Regions from separate parts of the Dietzia sp. 2505 genome, predicted to be linked through region 2. Evidence: riboswitches for the same ligand, from Rfam matches in the RefSeq annotation. Region 2 holds a riboswitch; the other holds the start of a gene.
The links. A riboswitch is a leader RNA that binds a small molecule or an ion and turns the genes downstream of it on or off. The one in region 2 is predicted to bind cyclic di-AMP.
Positions count from the first base shown of each region.

Region 1: another riboswitch for cyclic di-AMP. It lies ahead of ABIE38_RS00120 (transglycosylase family protein); the one in region 2 lies ahead of ABIE38_RS02735 (C40 family peptidase).

Region 1 covers NZ_JBEPON010000001.1:28,789-36,090, forward strand. Annotated here, with positions in the region: gene ABIE38_RS00110 (helicase-associated domain-containing protein) at 1-2,335, opposite strand, end outside; gene ABIE38_RS00115 (hypothetical protein) at 2,438-2,635, shown strand; gene ABIE38_RS00120 (transglycosylase family protein) at 2,748-3,371, opposite strand; cyclic di-AMP (ydaO/yuaA leader) riboswitch at 3,383-3,539, opposite strand; gene ABIE38_RS00125 (hypothetical protein) at 3,718-3,999, opposite strand; gene ABIE38_RS00130 (cold-shock protein) at 4,121-4,522, shown strand; gene ABIE38_RS00135 (DUF2771 family protein) at 4,532-5,041, opposite strand; gene ABIE38_RS00140 (MFS transporter) at 5,038-6,429, opposite strand; gene ABIE38_RS00145 (glutaminyl-peptide cyclotransferase) at 6,422-7,302, opposite strand, start outside.
Region 2 covers NZ_JBEPON010000001.1:603,062-610,363, forward strand. Annotated here, with positions in the region: gene qcrC (cytochrome bc1 complex diheme cytochrome c subunit) at 1-189, opposite strand, end outside; gene ctaE (aa3-type cytochrome oxidase subunit III) at 246-857, opposite strand; gene trpD (anthranilate phosphoribosyltransferase) at 1,141-2,205, shown strand; gene ABIE38_RS02725 (DEDD exonuclease domain-containing protein) at 2,186-3,838, opposite strand; gene ABIE38_RS02730 (hypothetical protein) at 4,066-4,218, shown strand; cyclic di-AMP (ydaO/yuaA leader) riboswitch at 4,299-4,446, shown strand; gene ABIE38_RS02735 (C40 family peptidase) at 4,460-5,074, shown strand; gene ABIE38_RS02740 (NlpC/P60 family protein) at 5,238-6,338, shown strand; gene ABIE38_RS02745 (glycosyltransferase family 4 protein) at 6,391-7,302, shown strand, end outside.

The DNA of each region.
Region 1 (7,302 bases), 570 kb from region 2:
CGGAATCGGGTTCCACCCCTTCGATCCGGCCCCCCGCGACGGAGACGGGGATGACGAGCCGCGAGGTCGAGCGACCCTGCGCGTCGACCACGGAGACCGTGACCGCGGTGCCCGACCCGGCGGCCTCGTGCAGGCGGGCGATGGCGGCCTCACCCGTGTACCCGTCACCCGAGGAGCCGCGAGCCGACCGCACGCGGTCGGCCGAGCGCATCGCCGTGATCGCCGCACGGAGCTCGCCGGTGCTGGCGGCTCGCGTCGGGACCCGGGGGGTGCGGCCGGGGGACGTGGCCCGGACCCGGGCCACCGGGCGGGTGAGTGCGACGACGGCGCCGGAGGTGTCCTCGACGACGGGCGCGTACCCGTGCTCCCGGAGGGCCTCGACGAGATCCAACGGACGGGCCTGGGAGATGAGGACGGTCGGGGCGACTGAACGCAGGGCGCAACTCTCCGCCACCGGGGAGCCCAGGACCTGGGCCACCAGAGACGGGTCGTCACAGCGGAGGAACGACAACGCGGCCCCCGCCCGGAGTCGGCCGTGCCTCCGTGCGACGTCCTCGATCAGGTAGTCGAGGGACTGCGGGACCGGGGTGATCGAGGTCCGGGCGAGAAGATCCCTGATCCCGGCGGCTGTACGTCCCGAGTCCAGCGCCCGGCGCAGGGAGGTCTCGGTCACGCGGTAGGTGGTGGCGGCGCCCGCGGACTCGACGTCGGCGAGCAGCGCGAAGTCCGCCGCGAGCTCCGGGACGAGCGGGCCGGGGGCGAGGATGGTGAGGTCGGCCTGGACGATCACCTCGGAGACGGGTTCGGGGAGTGCCGCCGTCAGGACCGGCTCGAGCTCGTCGGCCGAGGGGGGACCGGCGGCGGGGGGGACGGAGACCAGGATCCTGGCCGCGCTGGTGGCGGTGGTCCCCACCACGAGGCCCAGCCGTCGCGCCTCGCCCACGGTCTGCGTGCAGGTCCGTGACCCGGCCCGCGAGAACCACACCGGCGAGAACCACCGGACGACCTCCGGCAGCAGGTCGTCACCGGGCTCTGCCCCGGGGTCGAGCCGGGACAGGGCGCGCAGGACCCGGTCGCGCTCGCCCGCCGCGGGCGGACCGACCGGTTCGCCGAGGGCGGGGACCGTGCCCCCGCCCTCGATCTCGGAGCCGACCCGCCACGGGGCACGGGGCATCGACCACCAGGCCAGGACGAGTTCGGCCCAGCGGCGCGCGCGATCACGTGCGGACCACACGTCCGCGGCCTCCGTGGGCGCCCACACCGAGTCGAAACCGGTCTCGCCCACGTCGGTGTCGCCGACGGCGATCAGGCCGGCGGCCGCGAGGACCTCCAGCAGAAGCGGGACCTCGTGCTCGTCGACGCCGGCGGCACGGGCGACACGACGGAGTTCCCGCACGCCCACCCCGCCGGCCTTGAGGGTGGCGGCCGGGTGGCGGGACAGCGCCGCGAGGAGCGCGTCGCACCGGTGGAGGAGGTCGAGGGCCGCCACACCCCCGGAGGCGTCCGCCGTCTCGGCGGCGTTGCTCTCGGCGGCGCTCCTGGCGGAGGCGGCCCGCCCGGTCGGGACCCCCGCGGATCCGGGCCCACCGGCCGCCGTGCCGGTAGCCGACCACGCGGGGACGTCGAGGAGGGACGAGCCGCTCTGGCGGGCTCCGTGTCGGGCCCGGTCCAGGGCGTGGGCGCGGGGCACGACCACCTCGCCCCCGGCGGTGCCGGTGACCGAGGCCAGCCCGGCGTCCGCCAGTTCCGCGGCCGCCGCGCGGACGGTCTCGGACGCGGCGGGTCCGAGGGCTCCGACCGGCGTGCGACCGCGGGCGACGGCCCCGAGGACGCCCAGTGCACGGTCGGACAGGCCGCTCCAGGCGGTGTCGAGGTGGGCTCCGACGGGCTCCCCGGGGAGGGGGGCCTCGACGGGCGCCGCGTCGACCGCGGCCCCGGTGACCGGGACGATCCGGGCGTGGGCCGGGTCGCCCCAGAACAGTGCGAGATCACGGAGGGTGTCGACGGCTGCGCGGAATGCCGGGTCGTCGTCGTCGACACCGAGGCGCCCCGACACCGCACCGATCGGCACCGGGCCGGAATCGGCTCCGAGCGCGGCGGCGGTGGCCAGCACGAGCAGGTCGGGCCACGTCAGGGTGCCCATCGCGCGCGCCGTCGACGCCGGCAACCGCAGGCGGGAGGCGAGCACGCCGAGCGAGGCCGGGGGAGGGGAGGCCACGTCCGCACGCAGCTCGCACAGTCGCACCAGTGTGTCGTCGGACAGGCCGGCCAGCCAGGCGGGGAAGTCGGGTTCACCGCTGGTGGGGTGTCGGGGCGTGGTGCGCGAGGTCGGCATATCCGTACCAGCCTAGTGAGATCCGGCCGGCGGTGAGTACCGGTGGCGGGGGTATCCGACCCGGTTGCTGACGGATCGGGCTCGAGGTGAGAGACTGACCACGTGGCTGCCAAGAAACTGACCTACGACAACCCGGGATGGCCCGACGACTCGTTCGGCGAGCACCCGGTGACCGAACTAGCTGCGCTCGTGGCGGGGGGGCTGTCGCCCTTCGGGCAGGAGATCTTCCCGTTGCCGCAGGAGCGCCTGAACTACGTCCACCCGGAGACCGTGGTCAACAAGTCCGTGCCGACCCGCTGACCTCCCCGCACGCCGTGATCACGCGGTGTGCCTCGCACGGTGTAGACGCGAGAACGGGCCGCCACCCCCTGCAGGGAGTGGCGGCCCGTTCTCGCGTTCGGGTCGACCGGGGTCAGTTGGCCAGGTAGGTGGCGAAGAACCCGTCCACGGCCGTCTGGTTCTCGGCGTACGCGGCGTCGACGAGATCCTTGTTGGCCTGGTATCCGTCGGTGATCGGCAGCGCGAGACCGCGACCCTCGGCGAACGCGGTGAGCGTCGCGACGTGCTCGGCGGCCGAGACGGCCTCCGGGGCGGCCGGCGCGACCGGGGCTGCCGGTGCGGGGGCGGGCTGGGCCACGTCGCGAGGCGTCGGGGCGGAATTCAGGCCGAGCTTGGCGGAGCAGGCGGGCCATGCCCCCCAGCCCTGTCCGGCGAGGGTCTTCTCGGCGATGGCGATCTGCTGCTCGCGGGTCGCCTGGTTGGCGGTCGGCGCGTACTGGGTGCCGCCGTAGGCCGCCCAGGTGCTCGGCGAGAACTGCAGCCCGCCGTGGTAGCCGTTGCCGGTGTTGATCCCCCAGTTGCCGCCGGCCTCACACTGGGCCAGACGGTCCCAGTCGGAGTCCGGGGCCGCGTTGGCGGCCGGGGCGAGGGCGAGCCCGGCGGCGGAGAACGCGGTGCCCGCGAGGACGACCTTCACCGCCGTCCTGGGCGCGGAGGCGGTGGCGGCAGCGCGGTGGCGTCCGGTGTTCGAGGTCATATACGCGTCAGTCCTTTTCACTCTGTGCCTACGGGGTGAGCTGTCGGGTTCGGACGAGTGCGCCCGGCCGCCTGCGGCGGCTTGACCCCAAGGCGACCTGCGGTCGCCGGCCCGAGGTGGGCCCTGATCGGGTCCCCCGTCCCCGCCCGGTAACGGTCAATGTCGCATCGGCCGCAGGGCGGGGTTCGGTGGTGCGTCCGATGCCAACTCGCTGACGAGTCTGCCCCGAACAGTAGCGGCTTGATGCCGGATCGTCACCATTCTGAGATAAAACCAGGTCACACAGTGGGGCGGGAGGCGACGTTATCGGCTTGTTACCTGGAACTTCGGGAGAGAGTGGGTTCCGTCACACCCTGGGCGGCCGGGAGCCGAGAATCGCGTACAGCAGCCCCAAAAGGAACCCGACCGGGGTGAACACCATCGCGCCGACGTACAGGAATGTGGGCGCGTCCCTGTCGAGGACGAACGGGGTGAGTGCGGCGAGGATGGTGAACACCACACCGACGGCGAAGACGGCGAGCGCCGCGACGAACAGACCGCGGCGTCTGGGCCGGGCCGGGGCGGGCTCGGCCGCGTGGGGCGCCCAGGGATCGGGGTCGTCGGCTGGGGGTCGGGCGTCGGAGGTCACACGGGGGAGGGTACCGGCCCGGCGGGGGCTCCGGGCCACCGCCTCGGCGAGGGTAGTCTCGAGTGATTCGTGGTGGATGTCGGTCGCACGTGTGCGCGATCGTGTGGAGAGGTGGTTCGCGGTGCCCAGTGGCAGGGTCAAGTGGTACGACGCGGAGAAGGGTTTCGGCTTCCTGTCCCATGAGGGCGGGGAGGACGTCTACGTCCGGTCCGACGCGCTCCCGGACGGGGTGGACACGCTCCGGCCCCGCCAGCGCGTGGAGTTCGACATGGTCTCCGGTCGGCGTGGTCCCCAGGCTCTGCGGGTGGTCGTCCACGAGGAGCCCACCGTCGTGCAGGATCGTGCCCCCCGTGGCGGCCCACGACACTCCCCCGATGAGCTGCACGGGATGGTCGAGGACATGATCAAGGTCCTCGAGACGACCGTCCAACCCGAGTTGCGGCGCGGCCACCGTCCCGACCACAAGGTGTCGGGTCGCGTGGCGTCGGTGCTCCGCGCGGTCGCCCGCGAGCTGGACGCGTGACCTGCCGGCTCAGTCCGCGTAGGTGATCCCGACGGACCACTCGCCGCTGAGGATCGTCTCCGAGCCGTCCGCCGCGTAGACGAGGGCGACCGCTCGGAGCGCCAGTCCCTCGATCCGTCCCTCGTCGGGGAGGGTGACCGGGATGAGCAGTTCGCCGGGCCCGTCGGGCTCGAGGGTGTATTCGCGGAACCCGTCCGCGCGGATCTCGTAGACGTCGAGCGTGGCGCGGCGCAGTTCCACCGGCAGCCGGACCGTGAGGGTGTGTTCACCCGTGACGGTGAACTCGCCCACCGGGTTCGTGTAGCTCGTGCCATCGAGGTCCGTCGCCGCGAACGGCAGTACCTCCACGTGGTCGCGGTCGGTGGCGACGGTGATCGCCGGCACCGCCCCGTGACGGGAGGCCGAGCCCTGCCACGCTCCGACGATCGCGGCGACCATGATGATCACCCACGCCAGGATCGCCCAGGTGACTGGACGGACGCGGGGGCCGGACGCGGGGGCATCGCTGTGAGAGCTCACTCCTCCATTCTGCCGAGCAGGCGCGCGCCGAATGCACGGGGGTCACGAGGCGCACCGGGGAACCTGGGCCGGTTGCCGCCGAGTCCCGGTACCAGGGTGGACCCGCGTGCGGTCAGGAGAGATTGGCCGAACAGCAGGGCGCCCACGACAGCGATCACGCTGAAGCCCACGGTGAAGTCCGGTGGGAGGAGTACCCCCAACGCACCGCCCGCGACCCACGCCAGCTGCAGCGCCGTCTCCGACCGGCCGAACGCGGAGGACCGTGCGGAGTCGGGGATGTCCGTCTGGATCGACGCGTCGAGCGCCACCTTGCCGAGCGCGCTGCACACCGCCGCCACGAGTGCGAGGGGGGCCGCCGCCCAGATGTTCCCGAAGAACGCCGCCACCACCGCCGCGGAGAGTGCTGCGCCCGCCGCCGTCGTGGTGATACGGCCCGGTCGCCCCAGGGGGAGACGGGCGCCCACGGCATTTCCTGCGAACGTGCCCAGTCCTCCTGCCGCACCGGCGATCGCGAGCATCCCGGCCTGTTCCGCCGCCGTGGCGTTCTCCTGGGCCTTGGCCACGAACGCCAGGAACAGGGTGAGGAAGCCGGTCATGAACCGGACCATCGACACGGCCCAGAGATTGGCCAGGACCTGACGGCCGAGCGGCCTGGTGAGAACGGACTTGAGCCCGCTGACGAGCGGGCGGCCGCGGTCCACGCGCAGGGTCGCCGACTCCTCGTCGAGCGAGGCCTCGGCGTGTGCGGGGATGGTCATCGCGATGTACGCCGACACCAGCGCCACCGCAGCGAGCAGCCACAGGGCCGCGTCGGAGCCCCACACCCACGACACGGCTCCGGCGAGGGCCCCCGCGATCAACGACCCGCCCACGTGGCCGAGCACGGTCAACCGGGAGTTGGTCCGGACCAGGTCGAGCGCCGGCGGCAGGACGTGCGGGGTGATCGACGCCTTGACCACGCCGAAGGTCTTGGACAGCACGAGCATCCCCAGCGCGAGGGGGTACAGCAGCCACGAGTCGAAGTTGAGCGCGAGGATCACCGCGAGCACCGCGCGCAGGGTGAAGGTCAACGACACCGTGAGGCGCCGCCCGCTTCGCAGCCGGTCGAGGGCCGGTCCGATCACCGGGGCGATCAGCGCGAACGGGGCGACCGTCACGAGGAGGTACAGGGCCACGTTGCTCCGCGACTCGGCGGTGGCGGCGGAGAAGAACAACGTGTTGGCCAGGGCGACGGCGAGGATGGCGTCGCACGCGAAGTTGGCGACGGTGACGTAACTCAGCTGCGACAGGCCCGATCGGTTCGCCCCGTCGGCGTGGAAGATCCGCCGGACGCCGCGGCCGACGGTGGCCGCGGCTCGACGGGTCGGCCCGGGGGCGCGGTCAGCCAATGAGGCGCACCTCGTACATCGTCGGCCACAACTTCCCGGTGAGCAGCACGTTCTCCGAATCAGGGAGTGCGGCGATCCCGTTGAGCACCGCCTCCCGGCTGGCCGGCCGGGGTCGCTCGAGCGCCGAGGCGTCGTAGATGGCGGTGACCGCGCCGGTGGCGGGGTCGATGCGGATGACCTCGTCGGTCATCCAGACGTTGGCCAGGACGGTGCCGTCCGCGCACTCGAGTTCGTTGATGCGGATGACCGGTGTGCCCCCCGAGGTCACCGAGACCGTGCCGGTGGGCTCGAAGGTGACGGGGTCACGGAAGGTGAGCTCGGCGGAGCCGTTGCTCATGATCAACCGTTCGCCGTCGTGACACAGGCCCCAGCCCTCGCCCTCGTACGGCACCTCGGAGCGCACCTCGAGGGTCCGGGGGTCCCGGTTGTGGGCGATCCCGTTGGTCCAGGTCAGGGTCCAGAGGGTGTCCGGGGTCACGGCCAGGCCCTCGCCGAACTCGTCGTCCGCCATCCGCACGGACACGGTGGGCGGGCCGCCGGCGAGCGGGCGGCGCTGCACCTGCGAGCGGGTGTACTCACCCGTCGACTCGTAGATCTCGTCGCCCACCACCTGCAGACCCTGGGTGAACAACGTGGGGTCGTGCGGCAGGGTCCGGACGACCTCGACCGAACCCCGGACGGGCCGGGGCTCGGACGGTCCCACCGGTACCTGTCCGCCGGCCGCGTCGCCGGAGCCGGAACCCGACCCGGTGGGCATGCTCGATGACGCGAGGGACGCGCCGGGGGAGGTGGCGCTCCCGGCGTCGTCGGAACCTGTCGCGGTACACGCCGCGACGGCGCCGACGAGGGAGAGGGAGACCGCGAGAGGGCCGA
Region 2 (7,302 bases):
CTGCTGGGCGGTCGCGACCTGGGGCTCGGGAACGACGGCCGTGGCGATGGCCCCGGCGCCGAGGAGACCGGCGGCGATGACGAGCGCGCCGGTCGCCTTACGGCGACGCTTCGACGAGGCCGGACGAGCCGGATTCACCGCGGGCTCCGGCGACGGCGTGTCCGCAGCGGGTGGGTGAGGTGAGTTCATTATGAGTTCCCTTTGGAGTTGGGACCTGCTGGACGCAGCGTCCTGCGGCCAGCTGACTACTGAATGAAGTAGATGGTGACGAAGAGGCCGATCCAGACCACGTCGACGAAGTGCCAGTAGTACGACACGACGATGGCCGCCGTGGCCTGGGCGGGAGTGAACTGGGACATCGTCGTCCGCATGACGAGGACGACGAACGCCAGGACGCCGGCCGCCACGTGGAGGCCGTGGAAACCGGTGGTGATGAAGAAGACGGACCCGTAGACGCTGGACGAGATCGTGGTGCCCTCGAGGTACATCTCGTAGTACTCGTAGGCCTGACCGACGAGGAAGACCGTGCCCATGAGGGCCGAGATGATGTACCAACGACGGAGGCCGAAGACGTCGCCCTGCTCGGCGGCGAAGACGCCCATCTGACAGGTAACCGAGGACGCCACGAGGATCGCCGTGATAGTCAGAGCGAACGGGACGTTGAGGTGCGTCGGGTAGGAGGGCCAGTCACCTCCCGAGTTCGCCTTGGAGACGAAGTACATCGCGAACAGCCCCGCGAAGAACATCAACTCCTGGGACAACCAGATGATGGTGCCCACACTGACCATGTTCGGCCGGTTCAGCGAATGAACGCGCTGAGCCATTGCCGATCCTGAGTTATCCACTGCGCTCGTCACGAGGCCAAGTATGACCCCTGAGGTGGGCGGAGGCTGCAGGGACCCCCGATTTCGGCGTGTCCCCACAGCGTTTTCGCAGGTCGTTCATAGAACTCCCCGGTCACCCGTCAGGAGACGCACCCCGTGCAGGGGTATCAGGGCCTTCTCAGGCTCCTCGACGGCTGTCGGGACGGGTCCGGTGATGGGAGTCCGCGGGCACCGGCGACGCGGCTGGTGGCACGATTGTCACTGTGCGGTCGGACGGTGACAGACCGCCGGGATCCAGGGAGAGAGGTCGGGACACGTGGGGAGTTCTGCAGCGTTCGACGAGGGCCGGTCCTGGCCCGGGGTACTCGGCACGCTCACGGCGGGTGAGGACCTGGAACCGGCGGACGCCCGCTGGGCGATGTCCCGGATCATGGAGGGCCTCGCGACGGACGCGCAGATCGCGGCGTTCGGGGTCGCACTCGACATGAAGGGGGTGACGGGTCCGGAACTGGACGCCCTGTCCTCCACGATGCTCGACTACTCGCGCCGGGTGCCGACCTCCCGGCCCTGCGTCGACATCGTCGGAACCGGTGGCGATCGGCAGGGAACGGTCAACATCTCCACCATGTCCGCCCTCGTCGTGAGCGCCTGCGGAGTTCCCGTGGTCAAGCACGGCAATCGTGCGGCGTCCTCGAAGAGCGGAGGGGCCGACGTGCTCGAGGCCCTCGGGGTGGCGATCGACCTGGGGCCGGAGGAGGTCGCACGGTGTGTCGACGAGGTGGGTGTGGCCTTCTGCTTCGCCCCCGTGTTCCATCCCGCACTCCGCTTCGCTGCCGCGCCCCGGCGGGAGATCGGCATCCCGACCGTGTTCAACATCCTGGGTCCCCTCACCAACCCCGCAGCCCCTGCGGCCAACCTCATCGGGTGCGCCTTCGACCGTCTGATGACCGTGATGGCGGAGGTCTTCGCGCTCCGCGGGCGCTCTGCGCTGGTCGTGCGGGGAGCCGACGGCCTCGACGAGATCACGATGACCGGGCCGACCCGCGTGCTGCGCGTCTCGCAGGGCCGGATCGACGAGGACGAGATCGCCCCCGGTGACTTCGGGATGGCGACGTGCGCGATCGAGGAACTGCGCGGGGGCGACGGACGCCACAACGCAACGGTGGCCCGGGACCTGCTGGCCGGCAAGAGGGGCCCCGTCAGGGATGCCGTCCTGCTCAATTCCGCCGCGGCGCTGGTGGCGTTCGACGGCCTCGATCGGGACGCAGACCTCGTGACCGCGATGACGTCGGCGTTGGATCGCGCCGCGAGGGCCGTGGACGACGGCGAGGCGGCCGGACTCCTGGACAGGTGGGCGGCCTTCAGCGCCGCGCGGGACTGATCCCGGCACTGCTCGTCTCCGAGGCCGCCAGTTCGGCTCTATCCGCCCACCCGGTCAGTCTGTGGGCGCCGTCGACGGGCAGTGCCCAGCACCCCGCGACCGACACGATGCGGGTGGGTGCGGAGTCGATCCACCTGTGCACGTTCCGGATCTCCGAGGCACTCGCGCCGGAGAACGGCCCGGGCCCGGGCTGCACGGTCGTGGCGCCCGCCCGGAGTGAGTCGATGACGGGCAGTGGGGCGGCTCCGGCCGGCACGATCCCTGACGCGGCGAGACGTCCGTGACGCACGACTGCCACGGCCCATGTCCGCGCGGGTCCGGACTGGGCCAGGACCAGCTCGCTCAGGCCGGCGGTGGCGGCGAGTTCCTGATGTCGGGTGAGGATCCGGACGAGGGTCGCCGCGCGATCGCGCAACCGGGCCGCACGCTCGAACGCGCCGCCCGCCGCGATCGCGTCGATCCGGTCGACCATCGCCCTGACGGCCGCCGAGTTCCGGCCGCGGACCAGGTCCTCCCAGTGCTGCGCGTCAGGAGGGGTGCCGAGGGTCTCGACGAGGTCCAGCCACGCCGCTCTGGCGTCCTCGGCTCTCCGGAACGGCCCGAGGGCGGACGGATGCTCCGGTGTGCGGGTCACCTGTCCACGGATCGCGCGCCCGGAGGGTGGGGAGAGCCACCACCCGCGACGGGGACTCCGCGAACGCCGGTTGTACGGCGGCTGCAGGGAGTCGATCAGCCGCTCCTCGACGGTCCACGCCTCGAGGAGGTGCGCACACCGCACCGACTCGACACTCGCGGCCAGGCCGACCATCGTGCGCATCCTGCTGCGTGAATCCGCACCGGAATAGTACGAGCGGGCCCTCCTCCGAACCGACACGGATGAACCCACGTACAGGGCGCCGCCCGCGCCGTCACGGAAGAGGTAGACCCCGGGGCCGGTGGTGAGCGAGTCGGTCAGCGCGGCGCGGCGGCGCACACCGGGGGCGAGGCGGCCGTCGTACGCCCGGAGTTCGGTCAGCGTGGCCACCCCGCAGTCGCCGACCCTGGAGATCAGGGCGTGGAGGACGTCGACGGTGGCGCGGGCGTCCTGGAGTGCCCGGTGGTTCGGCTCGATGGTGGATCCCAGATGGGCGGCGAGTTCACCGAGTCGGTGCCCGCGGGTCTCGCCCCGGTGCAGGATCCGACGTGCCAGGGCGAGCGTGCAGACCGACGGGGGATCCGGCCACTCATGGTCGGTCGATACGGCCGCGGCACGGAGGAATCCGAGGTCGAACCGCGCGTTGTGGGCCACCAGGACGGCGCCACGGGAGAATTCCAGGAACGTCGACATCACCTCGCCGAGGGTGGGCGCCCCGACGAGGTCGCCGGGGTCGATGCCGGTGAGCCGACTGATGTGCCCCGGCAGGGCACCGTCGATGGCGACGAACGTGGACAGCTCCGCCCGGATCTCGCCGCCCCGGACGCGGACCGCGCCGATCTCGGTGATCTCGTCGGTCCCCGGCCGGGTGCCGGTGGTCTCCAGGTCGACAACGACGAACGTCACCTCGGAGAGCATCGGCTCGAGTTCGTCGAACGCCGCCTGGACCCCCTGGGTCCCGGGCGGGCGGACCGGCTCGCGCGTCGGGGGAGTGGGCATGGCCCAGACGGTAGCGACCCGGTCCGACAGGGTGTGACGGACCGACGTGCGGCCGCCTCGGGGATGGATGTCGTACCCCGCCGATACGGTCGGCGTCGAGCCGCAGATCGCGGCCCGGTAACGAATGGGCAACACGCCCAGGACGGAGTGTGACGTAGATCATGTTCTCGATGGACTGCTCACGGTGTCCGGTCCGCCCGCGCCGGTGCGAGGACTGCGTAATCTCGGTGCTCTTCTCCGAAGAATCCCAGGTGGACGCGCTATCCGAGGAGTCGTGCGGGTACGTCCTGGAGCCGGATGTGCGATCGGCGATCGAGGTGCTCATGGAGCTCGGAATGGTCTCGAGCGTCGAGATCGTGGCGTCGGAAACGGCCGCCTAGCGGATGGACTGGACTTCGACGAGATGGTTTCGTAACCTTTTCGAGACCTCGGAAGTCATCACCCGCCCGCCGGTGGGGGGCCGGGGTCACCACCAAAGCGCCACCACGGCGCACCGGGGAACCACGTTCCACTGGGGTGAATCGCCCGAGGGCCGAGAGGTCCGGGCGTAGGACAGACTTCCGTGTCCGAACCCGTCAGCTAACCCGGTCGGTGTCCAGGAAGAAAGAGGAAATCACTCTCGTGGGAGCCCACAGCATCAAGGCCAGCTCGACCGGGCGCCGTGTCGCCACCGCAGGACTGCTCGCAGCGGGAGCCGCCATCGCCGGCGCCGGGACCGCGGCCGCCGCACCGGTGACCGTCGACGTCCCCGTCGAACTGCGTCTGCCCGGTGTGCCCGCACAGGTCACCGTCGATCTCCCTGAGGGCATCGCCCTCCCGGCCGGCCTCGCCCAGGCCGCCGCCGCACAGGCGGCCCCCGTCGAGTTCGCCGCCCCGGCGCCGCAGATCTCCACCGGTCAGCGCATCCTCGACGCCGCCAGCACCCGCGTCGGCTCGCCGTACGCATGGGGTGCCACCGGCCCCAACTCGTTCGACTGCTCCGGCCTGACCTCATGGGCGTACAAGGAGGCGGGCATCTCCATCCCGCGCACCAGCCAGGCCCAGATCGGCGGCGGGACCCAGGTCTCCAAGGCCGACCTGCAGCCGGGGGACATCGTCGCCTTCTACAGCGGCGCCAGCCACGTGGGCATCTACGCCGGTAACGGCCAGGTCGTGCACGCCCCGTACTCCGGCACGTCGGTGAGCTACGCGCCGCTGGACTCCATGCCGTTCTACGGCGCGACCCGCTACTACTGAGTCGCCTCGCACCACGCTTTTCCGCGGACCCCGCCGAGCACCGGTCACGTAACCGGTACCGGCGGGGTTCGTCGTCTGTACCATCTCGACCACGGAGCGTGACGGTGTCCCCGCCGCGCTCCGGCCGTCACCGAACAGAGACCCGAGAGTGCCACATTTCCCCATGACCCACAGAGTCCGGTCGGCCGCGCTCACCGCGGCGACTCTCGTCGTCCTGAGTTCCGGTGTCGTGACGGTGTCGGCCCAGACCGCGGACCCCTCCCGGGCCGTGGGTCCGGCGGAGATGGTGGGCCCGGCGCAGAGCACGGTCCGGGCCGGAGATGACTCGGCGGAGGGCCCACCCGGTGAGGACCTGGCGGAGCTGGCGAGATTGTCCGGGGAGGCCGGGGCGCTCGGGGAGGAGCTCCATCTGGCGCGGGCGGAACTCGAGCGGGCCAACGCCGAGCGGGACCGACGCGAGCGCGAGGCCGGGGTCGCCGCGGGCCTCGCCGTGGTCGCCGATGCCGGTGCCTCGCGCGACCAGTCCCTGGTGGATCGACTCGCGACCGTGCGTTATCGCGGGGGCGACACCGGGGCCACGCGGGCCGCCGTCCTCGCCGAGAGCCCGCGCGACCTGGTCGACCGGCTCGGTACGTTGCAGCGGCTCTCCGGCGCCACCACCACCGCACTGGACGCCTCGCGTGCCGCCTCGGTGGAGGCCGCCCGCCTCCGCAGGGACGCGGACGTGGCATCGGAGATCGCGCGGGCCTCGGCCCGGGACGCCCAGGGGCGGGCGGATGAGCTCGATCGGCGCTCGGAGGAGATGCGGGTGCGGATCGATGAGGTGAGACGTCGTGTCGACGCCCTCTCGGACGCGCAGCGCGCACTCTGGGCCGGCGGCCCCCTGGTCCCGCCCGGCTACGTCGCCCCGGCTGTCGACGGCGTCAACACGGCGGCGCTGAACGTGGCGCTCACCCGGCTCGGTTCCCCGTATTCCTGGGGGGCGACCGGCGCCGAGGAGTTCGACTGCTCGGGACTCATGGTGTGGGCGTACGCGCAGGAGGGGAAGACGCTACCGCGGTCGAGTCAGGCGCAGGCGGTGTCGGGCGCGCCCGTCGCGATGGCCGACATCCAACCTGGCGACCTGGTCATCTACTACCCGGGGGCGACCCACGTCGGTATGTACGCCGGCGACGGGCTGGTACTGCACGCGCCGACCTATGGCGTCCCGGTCAAACTCGAGAAGGTCGACGCGATGCCGATCAGCGGGATCCGTCGGTACTGACTCGGGGACGCCGGGCGGGACATCCCCGGACACTGTGGCAGTCTCGGACGTGATGACGAAGACGCTGCTGATCACCAACGACTACCCGCCGCGGCCCGGCGGAATCCAGTCGTACCTGGAGACCTATCTGGCGCATCTCGATCCCGAGGACGTGGCGGTCCTCGCCTCGACGTTCCGGGGCAGTGAGTCGACCGAGTACGACGACTCCCGTCCCTACCTGGTCGAGAGGGTGCCGACGGAGATGCTGCTGCCCACGCCGGAGCTCGCGGCGCGTGCGCGGAGGCTCGCCTCGGATTTCGGGGCGAGCACGGTGTGGTTCGGTGCGGCTGCGCCGCTGGCCGCGATGGCGCCCGTCCTCCGGGAGGGTCCCGTCACGCGGATCGTCGCCAGCACCCACGGCCACGAGGTGGGGTGGTCGATGCTGCCGGGTTCGCGGCAGGTTCTCAGACTGATCGGGGAGTCCACCGACGCCGTCACCTACGTGAGTGACTACACGCGACGTCGTTTCGCGGCGGCGTTCGGCCCACACGCCCGACTGGTGCACCAGCCGGGAGGGGTCGACACGGACAGGTTCCGTCCCGACCCGGTGCGGCGAAGGGCGATCCGGGAGCGATACGGGGTGGCCGACCGGGAGGTGATCGTGTGCCTGTCGCGACTCGTCCCGCGCAAGGGTCAGGACGCGCTCATCCGCTCGATGCCGGAGATCGCCCGCCGAGTTCCGGGAGCCGTCCTCGTCGTCGTCGGTGGTGGTCCGTACCGGCGGACGCTGGAAGGTCTCGCCCGCAGGCACGGAGTGTCCGACCGGGTCATCTTCACCGGTCGGATCCCGGCGGACGAGATCGTCGACCACCACCGGATGGCGGACGTGTTCGCCATGCCGTGCCGCACCCGGGGCGGGGGACTGGACGTGGAGGGGCTGGGGATCGTGTACCTGGAGGCCTCCGCCTGCGGTGTCCCCGTGGTG